4 regions of the Arthrobacter sp. B0316-1-20 genome follow, and region 3 is predicted to be linked to each of the others. Evidence: riboswitches for the same ligand, from Rfam matches in the RefSeq annotation. Region 3 holds a riboswitch; each other region holds the start of a gene.
The links. Region 3 has a riboswitch for cyclic di-AMP ahead of AC5RW2_RS13205 (M23 family metallopeptidase). Riboswitches for the same ligand answer to the same signal wherever they lie in the genome.
Positions count from the first base shown of each region.

Region 1: another riboswitch for cyclic di-AMP. It lies ahead of AC5RW2_RS13700 (C40 family peptidase); the one in region 3 lies ahead of AC5RW2_RS13205 (M23 family metallopeptidase).
Region 2: another riboswitch for cyclic di-AMP. It lies ahead of AC5RW2_RS00265 (M23 family metallopeptidase); the one in region 3 lies ahead of AC5RW2_RS13205 (M23 family metallopeptidase).
Region 4: another riboswitch for cyclic di-AMP. It lies ahead of AC5RW2_RS00740 (C40 family peptidase); the one in region 3 lies ahead of AC5RW2_RS13205 (M23 family metallopeptidase).

Region 1 is NZ_JBNHHC010000007.1:138,646-141,845, reverse strand. It holds gene AC5RW2_RS13705 (LysR substrate-binding domain-containing protein) at 100-1,032, opposite strand; cyclic di-AMP (ydaO/yuaA leader) riboswitch at 1,283-1,447, shown strand; gene AC5RW2_RS13700 (C40 family peptidase) at 1,451-2,329, shown strand; gene AC5RW2_RS13695 (MDR family MFS transporter) at 2,900-3,200, shown strand, end outside.
Region 2 is NZ_JBNHHC010000001.1:48,974-52,173, reverse strand. It holds gene AC5RW2_RS00270 (NlpC/P60 family protein) at 148-870, opposite strand; cyclic di-AMP (ydaO/yuaA leader) riboswitch at 875-1,047, opposite strand; gene AC5RW2_RS00265 (M23 family metallopeptidase) at 1,165-1,932, opposite strand; cyclic di-AMP (ydaO/yuaA leader) riboswitch at 1,939-2,152, opposite strand; gene AC5RW2_RS00260 (iron-dependent transcriptional repressor DtxR) at 2,252-2,947, opposite strand; gene serC (phosphoserine transaminase) at 3,196-3,200, shown strand, end outside.
Region 3 is NZ_JBNHHC010000007.1:26,852-30,051, reverse strand. It holds gene AC5RW2_RS13210 (NlpC/P60 family protein) at 1-85, opposite strand, end outside; cyclic di-AMP (ydaO/yuaA leader) riboswitch at 89-262, opposite strand; gene AC5RW2_RS13205 (M23 family metallopeptidase) at 380-1,147, opposite strand; cyclic di-AMP (ydaO/yuaA leader) riboswitch at 1,152-1,364, opposite strand; gene AC5RW2_RS13200 (iron-dependent transcriptional repressor DtxR) at 1,462-2,154, opposite strand; gene serC (phosphoserine transaminase) at 2,403-3,200, shown strand, end outside.
Region 4 is NZ_JBNHHC010000001.1:153,355-156,554, forward strand. It holds gene AC5RW2_RS00735 (MDR family MFS transporter) at 1-270, opposite strand, end outside; gene AC5RW2_RS00740 (C40 family peptidase) at 652-1,560, opposite strand; cyclic di-AMP (ydaO/yuaA leader) riboswitch at 1,564-1,728, opposite strand; gene AC5RW2_RS00745 (LysR substrate-binding domain-containing protein) at 1,978-2,910, shown strand; gene AC5RW2_RS00750 (MFS transporter) at 2,986-3,200, opposite strand, start outside.

The sequences.
Region 1 (3,200 bases), 110 kb from region 3:
AACGTTACGGCGGCCGTTGCCCGAGGCAGCGGCTGCCGTCACGGTTAAGCCGTGCCGTGCCGTCGTGCGTTTGTCGGCTGGGCGCCGCGTTAAGCCGCGTCACGCCGTCGTGCGCTCGCCGGATCCGCTCGCAGCCGCGCCGCCAACCTCCGCACAGAAGTCGAGAAAGGCCCTCAGCCTGAGGCTTGGCTTGGTGCCGCTGGCGTAGGCCACGCAGACGTCGCTGTGCCCGACCGGCCCGTCGATCTCCACAGTGGCCAGCGGAAGACCGTCGTAGCTGTGGTTAGCCGGCGGCCGCTGCACCAGCACGGTGTAGCCGAGGCCGCGGGCCACCATGCCCCGCACAGCTTCAAAACTCGAAGAACGCCAAGCGATTTTCGGGTCCAGTCCGGACAACCGCAGGTTGACCAATTGGTTGTCCCGCACGGTCGGGATGTCCAGCGAGACGAAGTCCTCTTCGGCCAGTTCGGCAAGCCGGACGCTTTTTCGGGAAGCCAGCGGGTGGTCGGCCGCCAGCAGAACATAGGGCCGGCCTTCCTTGACCGTTCGCGCCTGCACGCCGGGCAGCAAGTGCCGCGTATGGGTAATCACCGCATCCAGGTAGCCCTCCTGCATCCGGTGCTGCAGCTCGGCGGCTTCCCCTTCCTCCATGGTCACAGTGAGCCGCTGATGGGGCTTGATGAACCGTTCGCTGATCACCGGGACCCAGAAGGCGGAGAGGGTGCTGTAGCAGCCAATGGCCAGCGGACCGACCAGTCCCTGCTGGCGCTCGATGATGCTGTTATGCACGTCATCGGCGTGCCGGACCAGGCTCCGGACGTCTCGCAGGAACTGTTGGCCGACACCTGTCAGAGCCACTCCGCGGGACCGGTGCCGTACCATCAGCTGCGCGCCCACGATCCGTTCCAGATCCGTCAGCGACTGAGACATTGCCGCTTGTGAGATGTGGCTGGCGGCTGCGGCGGCGGAGATCGATCCGTGATCGGCGACTGCCACAAAGTACTGCAGTTGCTTGAGAGTGAAGTTGACCACCAAGTCACCGTACAAGTAATGCGATGTGGATGGATTTCTGGGCGGATTGTGCCGGTGGATGTAGCGGCCATACCCCGTGGTATCGCCCGCGTCGGATGTCTGTTCTTCCCGACGAGGCCCCGCTCTCAGGTTATCCACAGGTAAATCTCAGGGCTTGGACAGTTATCGAACCGTTATGTAACGTAATTGCAACGACGGCGAACATCCGCCGCCGTCCTCGGAAGGTATTGCTGAGCTCTGCCAACCTTCCCGAGTTCGTTCGCTAGACATCTGGCAGAGGCGGGGGACCCACTTTTCCGGGCCCCTTTGGGGCCCTTGGGGTTAAGTCGCGTGGAGTGCATGCCGCACTACCGCACGACCGGGTGACTCCCATCCGAATCCGACAGCTCACCTCGTAAGCATTGGGAGAGGTTACTTCTTGCTGCTCAAAAACAACCGTGCACGCCACCGCGCCACCCCCGTCCGCAACACCACTGTGGCCGGCCTGACCAACGCTGTTTCATCCCACGCCGGCACCGTCGGCCGCAGCGCCGCCGTTGTCACGGCTGCCGGCGGTCTGATGCTGGGCGTCGGCCTGCCAGCCAACGCTGCCTCCGATGTCATCGTCCCGACCTACGGTGCAGCCGATGTTGCGGACGCCGTTGCCGCCCCGGCCAACGCCAGCACCGAAGCTGCTTCCGACGCCGCCACCCACACCGTGGTCGCTGGCGATACCGTAGGCACGATCGCCGCCCAGTACGGCAAGAACGTGCAGGACGTACTGGCCGCCAACGGGCTGAACGCTTACACGATCATCTACCCGGGCGACCAGATCGCGCTGACCGGTTCCGCGCAGGGCACCCAGTCCGGCGGCGGCCAGGCTGCCCAGGGCACCAGCGTGGCAACCGTAGCCACCCAGGCTGCACCGGCAGACACCGCCACCGTTTCGCTGGCCAGCACCGACATCAAGCCCGCTTCCACCGGCGGCAACCAGAGCATCGTGGACATCGCCATGCAGGGCGTGGGCACCCCCTACGTCTGGGGCGGCACCTCCACCTCCGGCTGGGATTGCTCCGGCTTCACCCAGTGGGTTTACGCCCAGGTAGGCGTCGACCTGCCCCGCACCAGCCAGACTCAGGGCAGCGCCCTGACGCCGACCAGCAACCCGAAGGCCGGCGACCTGGTCGTGCAAAACGGCGGCGCCCACATCGGCATCTACCTCGGCGGCGGCAAGATGATCAGCGCGCTCAACCCGAGCCAGGGCACCCTGGTTCACGACGTGAGCGCCATGCCGGTCACCGGCTACTACACCATCTAGTAGCCCCACAGTTTCCTGGGCCGGTCATTCCCCCCAACGGCCGGCCCAGGACCACAGGGAGCCCCGTCGGCATGCGCCGACGGGGCCTCTCCTCTTTAAGCACGGGCATCTCCTCCTTAACTGCAGGATTTCTCCTCTTAACTGGCAGGCTCCTCCTCAAGGGGACCCGTGCCTCTTCCCGGCGAAACTTCTCCTCTTTAACACGGCTCTTTAACACGGGGCCCCTTATACAACGGGGCGTTGCCTCCGTAACGCGTAATCGCTGCCTTAACCGGCGAAGCTTCTCCCTTTGGGGCGAAGCTTTGCCTCTTTAACCGGGCTTTGCGGTCCGCAGTCCGTCTCTGGCCCAAGGCTTGGCATCGGGAACTGCAGCGCACTCCCCCGCCCCATTCCGAGGCGACCCTGCCCCGTCGGGCGAGCACCGGCGTCGTTATTTGCCAGACCGTGAGGGGTAGCGGGAATAGGAGCTGATGGCCGAGGGTTAGACTACTATTCCGCCGTTTTCGCCGGCGTTCTTGGCCCTTCGGAGGCCGACCACAACAGCACGCACTCCCACCCGAGGATTCTCCCGTGAGTAATGAACCGTCGACGAATAGTGACTCGGCGCGGCCCGGGCAGGCCCAAGGCAGCGGTTTGACGGCAGATGAATCGCGCCGCAACCGCAGGGTGATCGGCATCCTGCTGGTTTCCGCTTTTGTGGTGATCCTGAACGAAACCATCATGTCCGTGGCCTTGACCGACCTGATGGAAGACCTGCACATCAGCGCCCGCGCGGCCCAATGGCTGACCACCGCGTTCATGCTGACCATGGCGGTGGTCATCCCGGTGACCGGCTTCCTACTGCAGCGTTTCACCACGCGCCAGGTTTTCA
Region 2 (3,200 bases), on a different contig from region 3:
CGCGCGCTGTTTCCGCGCCCCGTTTCCGTCCAGGTCCTCCGCGCGCCGTGTCCGCGCACCGATTCCACCCAGGCCCTCCGCGCGCCTTGTTAACGCTCGCAGCGCGCCCCGAAGGACGCGCCGCGAGAGGGCCGTGACAGGAAGTGCTTAGCCTGCCGGACGGATGAAGACCGGGCCGGAGCCGATGTAGGCGCTGCCCAGAACAGTACTGTAGCCCGCCCATCCGCCGTGGACCGCCTGGCCGTTGCCGACGTAGATGGCCACGTGGGCCACGCCGGCACCGCCGTTGGCGTAGTAGATGATGTCGCCGGGCTGCGGGGTGGCCACCTGCGTTCCGTAGGCAAAGAACTGCGCCGGGGCGAGGTCGCCCACCGCGAAGCCTGCCGCGCGCAGGGCGTTCTCGACCAGGGCCGTGCAGTCCTGGGCGACGCCGATCTGTCCGTAGGCGGCCGCGACGATGGCGCCGGCGGCTCCGCTGGCGGCAGCCTCGCCGGCCTTCTTGACAGTCTTGGTTTCGTTCGACCCGGCGTCGTTGCCGGTCGTGGGGTTGATTTCGTTGGAGACGGCCTGGACAACCGGCTCCGGCGCGGGGGTGGAGGTGATCCCCGCGCGTTCGAAGGTCAGCTTCACGGCTGCGGAGGCCTGCACGGCTTCCACCTGCACGCGGGCCGGGGCCTCGACCCCTCGGTCAGCGCTGACAGCCTGGGCCGGGATGGTACCGGTCAGAACCAAGCCGGTAGCGGCGGCGATCACGGCACCCTGACGTCCCATGGTTCCCGCATTCGCGGACACAGCCTTGGAAATCGTCTCAAGCGGGCTCGTGCGGACGGGGGTCGCACGATGGCGGCCCGCAGTAATGCTCTTGGACACGGTCTGTACCTCTCCCAAATGCCTGCGAAGTGAGCTGTCGGGTTCGGATGGGAGTTCATCCGGCCGGCAGGCTGCGGGCTGGTGGCCCGGGCCTGGTCGGCTTTACCCCAAGGACACCGTGCGATGTCCGGGAAGTGGTTCCCCCGCCTCTGCCATGCGATTCGGTGCGAACGAACTTCGGGCGACGGCAGAGTTCGGCATTCCGCCCGAAGGTGCCAGCCTGTTGACGACGGGCACGGGTGAAACCTTATAACAGTTTGCGGGATGTGTCACGTTCCGATTACGGCGTGTTCATCACAGCCAGCCGGTGGGGTCCACCAGCTTGTCGTTGACCATCACTTCGAAGTGGAGGTGGCAGCCGGTTGAGGCGCCGGTGGTGCCGCTTTGGCCCACCATCTCCCCGCGTTGCACGGTGGCACCGACGGACGTGTCAATGGTGCTCAGGTGGTTGTAGGTGGTCTTCAGGCCGTTGCCGTGGTCCACCACGATCCGGTTACCTCCGCCGCCGACTTGGAAGCCCGCCTCGACGACGGTTCCGCCGGCCGCTGCGTGGACGGGGGTGCCGCAGGCTGCTCCGTAGTCCTGGCCGGTGTGCAGCTCACCGGCGTAGCCGGTGATGGGGCTGACACGGTAGCCGAACGGCGACGTCATGGTCAGCTCGTCCATCGGCTGCGAGAGGGAGCCCTCGCTGCTGACGACCTTGGCATTGCTGCCCGAGGCGACCATGACCTGCTTCAGCTTGGTGTCCGGGTCGAATTTGCTGGTCAGGCCGGCACGCTCGAACGTCAGCCGGGCTTCGGTGGCGGCGGAGATGCTGCTGGCGGCCGGGGCATCCTGCGGGGCGTCGGCGGTGGCGCCGGCCGTCGTCGGCAGCATCACGGTCAGGGCCATCCCGGAGGCGGCTGCAACGATCGCTGTCTTATGCCCGACGTCGCGCGCGGCTGCTGCTACCGGAGACGGCGCCGGCTGGGCGCGGCGTCGGCCGGGCGTTGCGGCACGAGGGCGTGAGTGTTCGGCCGGGGCGGTTGAACGGCGCCGTCCCGAGGCTTTGTGTCCTGCCAAAATTCTGTTACCTCTCCCAAAGCGCCTGCGAAGTTAGCTGTCGGATTCGAGTCAAGAGAAAACTCGGCCACACCGCACAGAGCGCCGGTGGAACGATTCACCGAGGCTTTGCCCGCTGCGGCTTCACCCCAAGGCAGCGAACATACTGCCGCTTGGTGGGTCCTCCGCCCCTGTCTCACGGATACACGCCTCCGCCGACAGGGCTCGGCTTGCGGAGGGTGTGGGAATCGATGTCTCGATGCCCGGGTCAACTATACGTAAAACTCCCCGAAAGTAATAAATCCGTTATCCGGGGTGCGTGTTTTCAAGGGTCAACGTTTCATCGCATTGATACAAAGATGTGCGCGGCAACTTCCGGAGGCAGTTCCAAGGCCCCTTCGATCCCCGGCACGCGCACGGAGATGTACTCGCCGGCGGTCTCCAGCTGAAGGCTTGCGCCCGGCTTCAAACCGCCCTCTTCCAGCTGGAGCAACAGTTCCGGTTCCACCTGGATGGGCTCCGCCAGCCTGACGATGCTCACCTCTTTGTCGGACGTGTAGCTGCCCATGGCCTGCGCCAGATTGAGCACGCCGGTGGTGAACTCTTCGGCCGGCTGGCCCCCGAGCGCTTCCAGGCCGGGGATGGGGTTGCCGTACGGCGAAACCGTCGGCCTGCCCAACAGTTCGTAGAGCCGCTGCTCCACCCGCTCGCTCATAACGTGCTCCCAGCGGCAGGCCTCGTCATGCACGTAGGCCCAGTCCAGTCCGATGACGTCGGAGAGCAGCCGCTCGGCCAGTCGGTGCTTGCGCATCACTTCGGTGGCTTTACGCCGGCCCAGCTCGGTCAGTTCCAGATGCCTGTCGCCGGTGACGACCACGAGTCCGTCCCGCTCCATCCGCCCGATCGTCTGCGACACGGTTGGGCCCGAGTGGCGCAGCCGCTCGGCGATCCGGGCGCGCAGCGCGACGATGTTCTCTTCTTCGAGCTCGAGGATAGTGCGCAGGTACATCTCGGTAGTGTCGATGAGATCAGTCAATGGCTTCTTGCTCCTCGGCGCGGTGAAAAGGCTGCTCCAGCAGCATGCATGAGGGTGTTTTCCCCTCCCCAGCCTAGCCTGTTTTCCTTGCCGGACCGGCAGCTTCGCCGCGGGCTGACGCGCCGAGCGCCCAACGCAACAATGGCCACTGCAACTAACGGCGGCCCTCGGCGTTGAGGCAGAATGAAACGGGCGTTCAACGGCGAACCGCCATCGAGATCATTGCCACCACGCCAGGAAAGGTATTCATGAG
Region 3 (3,200 bases):
CGGAAACAGCCTTGGAAATCGTCTCAAGCGGGCTGGTGCGGACAGGGGTCGCACGGTGGCGGCCCGCAGTAATGCTCTTGGACACGGTTGTACCTCTCCCAAATGCCTGCGAGGTGAGCTGTCGGGTTCGGATGGGAGTTCATCCGGCCGGCCGGTTTCCGGGCTGGTGGCCCGGGCCTGATCGGCTTTACCCCAAGGACATCCTGCGATGTCCGGGAAGTGGTTCCCCCGCCTCTGCCATGCGATTCGGTGCGAACGAACTTCGGGCGACGGCAGAGTTCGGCATTCCGCCCGAAGGTGCCTGGCAGTTGATGCCAGGCACAGGTGAAACCTTATAACAGTTTGGCGACTGAGTCACATTCCGGTTACGGCGTGTCAATCAGAGCCAGCCGGTGGGGTCCACCAGCTTGCCGTTGACCATTACTTCGAAGTGCAAATGGCAGCCGGTTGACGCTCCGGTGGTGCCGCTTTCACCCAGAACTTCTCCACGCGCCACGGTGGCGCCCACCGTTGTGTCGATGGTGCTCAGGTGGTTGTACGTGGTCTCCAGGCCGTTGCCGTGGTCCACCACGATCCGGTTGCCGCCACCGCCGACCTGGAACCCGGCCTCGACGACGGTGCCGCCGGCCGCGGCGTGGACCGGCGTGCCGCAGGGGGCTCCGTAGTCCTGGCCGGTGTGCAGTTCTCCGGCGTAACCGGTGATGGGGCTGACCCGGTAGCCGAACGGCGAGGTCTTGATCAGCTCGTCCATCGGCTGCGAAAGGGACCCTTCGCTGCCGATGGGCTTGGCCTTCCCGCCGGAGGCGACCATGACCTGCTTCAGCTTGGTGTCCGGGTCGAACTTGCTGGTCAGCGCGGCCCGTTCAAAGGTCAGGCGCGCTTCGGTGGCCGCTGAGATGCTGCTGGTTGCCAGCGCTTCCTGCGGGGCGTCGGCTGTGGCGCCGGCCGTCGTCGGAAGCATCACGGTCAGCACCATGCCGGAGGCGGCAGCGACAATCGCGGTTTTATGGCCGACGTCGCGGGCGGCCGCTGCTACCGGCGACGGTGCCGGCTGCGCACGCCGCCGGCCGGCTGTCGCTGCGCGAGGGCGTGGGTGCTCGACCGGGGCGGTTGAACGGCGCCGTCCCGAGGCTTTGTGTCCTGCCAAAATTTATACCTCTCCCAAAGCGCCTGCGAAGTTAGCTGTCGGATTCGAGTCAAGAGAAAACTCGGCCGCATCGCGCAGAGCTCTAGTGGAACGATTCACTGTGGCTTGCCCGCTGCGGCTTCACCCCAAGGCAGCGTACAAACTGCCGCTTGGTGGGTCCTCCGCCCCTGTCTCACGGATCCACTCCCCCGCCGACAGGGTTCGGCTTGCGGAGGGTGCGGGACCGATGGCTCGGTGCCCGGATTAACTATACGGAAAGTCAGTGAAAGTGATAAATCCGTTATCCACGCCGCGTGATTCCGGGGCGCAACGTTTCATTCCATCGAGACAAAGATGTGGGCCGCGACCTCCGGAGGCAATTCCAAGGCCCCCTCGATGCCCGGCACGCGCACGGAAATGTAGTCCCCGGCGGTCTCCAGTTGCAGTGTCGCGCCGGGTTTCAGTCCGCCCTCTTCCAGCTGGACCAGCAGTTCCGGCTCCACCTGGATCGGCTCGGCCAGCCGGATGATGCTGACCTGCTTGTCGGGCGTGTATGTGCCCATCGCTTGGGCCAGGTTGAGCAAGCCGTAGGATTCCTCCACGGGCTGGCCTCCGAGCGCTTCCAACCCCGGGATCGGGTTGCCGTAGGGGGAAACCGTCGGCTTGCCCAGCAGTTCGTAAAGCCGCTGCTCCACCCGTTCGCTCATCACGTGTTCCCAGCGGCAGGCCTCGTCATGGACATAGGCCCAGTCCAGGCCGATGACGTCGGAGAGCAACCGCTCGGCCAGCCGGTGCTTGCGCATGACCTCGGTTGCCTTGCGCCGGCCCAGTTCGGTCAGTTCCAAATGCCTGTCACCGGTGACGACTACCAGTCCGTCCCGCTCCATCCGGCCGATCGTCTGGGAAACGGTGGGGCCGGAATGGCGCAGCCGCTCCGCAATCCGGGCGCGCAGCGCGACAATGTTCTCTTCTTCAAGCTCGAGGATGGTGCGCAGGTACATCTCGGTGGTGTCGATGAGATCGGTCAATTGGTTCTTGCTCCTCGGCGCGCGGTGAAAAGGCTGCTCCAGCAGCAGGCATGAGGGTGGGGCCCTTCTCCAGCCTAGCTTGTTTTCCCTACACGACTGGCAGTTTCGTCGCTGGTAGACGCGCCGCGGCGCCACGCAACATTCCCGGTTCCGACTAACAGCGCCCGCTGGCGTTGGGGCAGAATGATACGGGCGTTCAACGGTGAACTGCCATCGAGATCACTGCCACCACGCCAGGAAAGGTATTCATGAGCGATACCCAGTCCATCAGCATTCCCGCCGACCTGCTCCCGAAGGACGGGCGTTTTGGCGCCGGTCCTTCCAAGGTCCGTCCGGAACAGGTCGACGCGCTGGTCGCCGCGGGCCGCAACCTGCTGGGAACGTCGCACCGCCAGGCTCCAGTGAAGAACCTGGTCGGCAGCGTCCGCGAGGGACTGCAGGAGTTCTTCAAGGCTCCCGCGGGCTACGAGATCATCCTGGGCGTTGGCGGCTCCACCGCCTTCTGGGATGTCGCCTCGTTCGGACTGGTCGAGCAGAAGGCCCAGCACCTGTCCTTCGGCGAGTTCAGCTCCAAGTTCGCCGCGGCCACCAACAAGGCCCCGTTCCTGGCCGAATCCAGCATCATCACGGCGGAGCCCGGTTCCCGGCCGGAGCCGCGGGCAGAGGCCGGCGTGGACGTGTACGCCTGGGCGCAGAATGAAACCTCCACCGGTGTCGCGGCTCCGGTGCAGCGTGTGGAAGGTGCCGACGACGGCGCCCTGGTTCTCATCGACGCGACCTCGGCTGCCGGGGGGCTGGCCGTGGACGTCAGCCAGAGCGATGTTTACTACTTCGCCCCGCAGAAGAACTTCGCGTCCGACGGCGGCCTGTGGCTGGGCGTCTTCTCCCCCGCCGCGCTGGAACGCGCGGCGAAAATCGGCGCCTCCGGCCGCTGGATTCCGGACTTCCTCAACATGGAAACCGCGATCGATAATTCGTTGAAGAACCAGACCTATAACACGCCCGCGTTGGCCACCCTGGTGACGCTCGATGCGCAGATCCAGTGG
Region 4 (3,200 bases), on a different contig from region 3:
GAAACGCTGCAGGAGGAATCCGGTCACCGGGATGACCACGGCCATCGCCAGCATGAACGCCGTGGTCAGCCACTGCGCCGCGCGGGCGCTGATGCCCAGGTCGTCCATCAGCTCGGTCAGCGCCACGGACATGATGGTCTCGTTCAGGATCACCACGAACGCAGAGACCAACAGGATGCCAATCACGCGCCGGTTCCGGCGCGTCTCATCAGCCGTCAGCCCGCTGCCCGTGGCAGACCCGGGCCGTGCCGAGGCTCTGTTCGTCGACATTTCTTTATTCACGGGAAGATCCTCGAGTGGAAATCGTGCTGTTGGGGGCGGCCGGAACAGCCCAAGATCGCCGGGCGCAGGCGGAGTAACAGCTTAACCTGCCCCCGCTGACTCCTATTCCCGGCGGTCAACCTCGAATAAACAACGACGCCGGTGCTCGCCGCCGGGCGGCAACCGCCTCCTGCGGGGGAGGGGGGCGCGCCAAATGGTTCCCCCACCGGTCCCCTTCAAGAGGACTCCCGCCGCGTAGTTAAAGTGGAGGGAAAGTCGCGCTTACGGGTTAAAAGAGGAGAAGCCCCGCCGGCGCAAGGCCGACGAGGCTTCCCTGTGATCCCGGACCGGCCGTTGGGGGAATAGCCGGTCCAGGAGTTTTAGGGGTGGTTACATCGTGTAGTAACCGGTAACGGGCATGGCGTTCACGTTGTGCACCATGGTGCCCTGGCTCGGGTTCAGGGCGCTGATCATTTTGCCGCCGCCCAGGTAGATGCCCACGTGGCCGCCGCCGTTCTGCACCACCAGGTCGCCCGGCTGCGGGTTGCTGGTCGGGGTCAGGGCGCCGCCCTGGTGCTGGCTGAGGCGGGGGAGGTCCACGCCGGCCTGGGCGTATACCCACTGGGTGAAGCCGGAGCAGTCCCAGCCGGCCGTGGAGGTGCCGCCCCAGACGTAGGGCGTGCCCTGGGCGGACAGGGCGATGTCCACGATGCTCTGGTTGCCACCGGTGGAGGCCGGCTTGATGTCGGCGCTGGCCAGCGAGACAGTCGCGGCGTCGGTCGACGCAGCCAGGGTCGTGGCGGCTCCGCCGCCGCCCTGCGCTGCCTGTCCGCCACCGGACTGGACGGACCCGGTCAGCGCGATCTGGTCGCCCGGGTAGATGATGGAGTACGCGCCCAGGCCGTTGATGGCCAGCACGTCCTGCACATTCTTGCCGTACTGGGCGGCAATCGTGCCCACCGTGTCGCCCGCGACCACGGTGTGCGTGGTGGCACCGGTAGCGGCACCGGCGTCGGCGGCCGAGCTGGTAACGGAAGCGCGCTCCACCTCGAAGCCGGCGTTGGCCGGAGCGGCAACGGTGTCCGTTGCATTGGCAGCGCCGTAGGTCGGGACCGTGACATCGGCGGCGGCATTGGCCGGCAGGCCGGCACCCAGCATCAGGCCACCGGCGGCGGTAACGACGGCGGCGCCGCGGCCGACGGTTCCGGCGCGGGACGAGACAGCCTGGGACAGACCGGCCACGGTGGTGTTGCGGACCGGGGTGGCACGGTGGCGTGCGCGATTGTTTTTGAGCAGCAAGAAGATACCTCTCCCAATGCCTGCGAGGTAAGCTGTCGGGTTCGGGTGGGAGTCACCCGGCCGTGCGGCAGCGCGGTAAGCACTCCATACGACTTAACCCCAAGAGCCCCAAGAGGGGCCCGGAATGTGGGTCCCCCGCCTCTGCCAGATGTCTAGCGAACGAACTCGGAAAGGCTGGCAGAGCTAGGCAATACCCTCCGAGGACATCGGCGCATGATCGCCGACGTGCTGAAAACATTACATAACGGTTCGGTAACTGTCCAAGCCCTGAAATTTACCTGTGGATAACCTGAGAGCCATCTTTCGGTCAGGAGCGAGCAACCCCCAGGCGGCCGTTGCACGCGTCCGTCACGGTACATCGGGCGCAACAATCGGCCGATTAAGCAGTCGCTGCGGGCTAACTTGTACGCTGGCAGAGTGGTGGACTTCACGCTTAAACAGCTTCAGTACTTTGTTGCAGTCGCTGACCACGGCTCAATCTCGGCCGCCGCGGCCGCCAGCCACATCTCTCAGGCGGCGATGTCCCAAGCGCTGACAGAGCTGGAGCGGATCGTCGGCGCGCAGCTGATGGTGCGGCACCGGTCCCGCGGAATCGCCCTGACCGGCGTCGGGCAGCAATTCCTGCGGGACGTCCGGAGCCTGGTCCGGCACGCCGACGACGTGCAGAACAGCATCATCGAGCGCCAGCAGGGGTTGGTCGGCCCGCTGGCCATCGGCTGTTACAGCACCCTGTCCGCCTTCTGGGTGCCGGTGATCAGCGAACGGTTCATCAAGCCGCATCCGCGCCTCACCGTGACCATGGAGGAAGGCGAGGCCGCCGAGCTGCAGCATCGGATGCAAGAGGGCTATCTGGACGCGGTGCTGACCCATACGCGGCACCTCTTGCCCGGCGTGCAGGCCCGCACCGTCAAGGAAGGCCGGCCCTACGTCCTGCTGGCTGCAAGCCACCCGCTGGCTTCGCGCAAAAGCGTCCGGCTCGCCGAGCTGGCCGAAGAGGACTTCGTCTCGCTGGACATCCCCACCGTGCGCGATAACCAGTTGGTCAATCTGCGGTTGTCCGGGCTGGATCCGAAGATTGCCTGGCGTTCGTCAAGTTTTGAGGCGGTGCGGGGCATGGTGGCGCGCGGCCTCGGCTACACCGTGCTGGTGCAGCGGCCGCCGGGCAATCACAGCTACGACGGGCTTCCCCTGGCCACGGTGGAAATCGACGGGCCGGTCGGTCACAGCGACATCTGTGTGGCCTACGCCAGCGTCACCCGGCCCAGCCTCAGGCTGCGGGCATTCCTGGATTTTTGCGCAGAGGTCGGCGGCGCTGCGGCGAGCGGCTGGGATGAGCACACGACGGCGTGATCCCGCTTAACCGCGACGGCGGCCGCTGCCTTGGGCAACGGCCGCCGCATGCCCGTTACGGCACGGCTGGAGGAACTACATGTTCTCCGCGGTCAGGTCCTGGTCCTTTCCTTCCTTGATCGCCAAGATGCACAGCCCTGCGAGGACGAACGCGCCGGCCCAGACTGTCGCCACCAGCCACAGCTCGCCGCCGGCCGCCAGCACCAGCCCGCTGGCGATCATGGGGGTAAAACCTGCGCCCAGCGTCGAGGAGAGCTGGTAGACCAGCGAGGCGCCGGTGTAGCGCATCC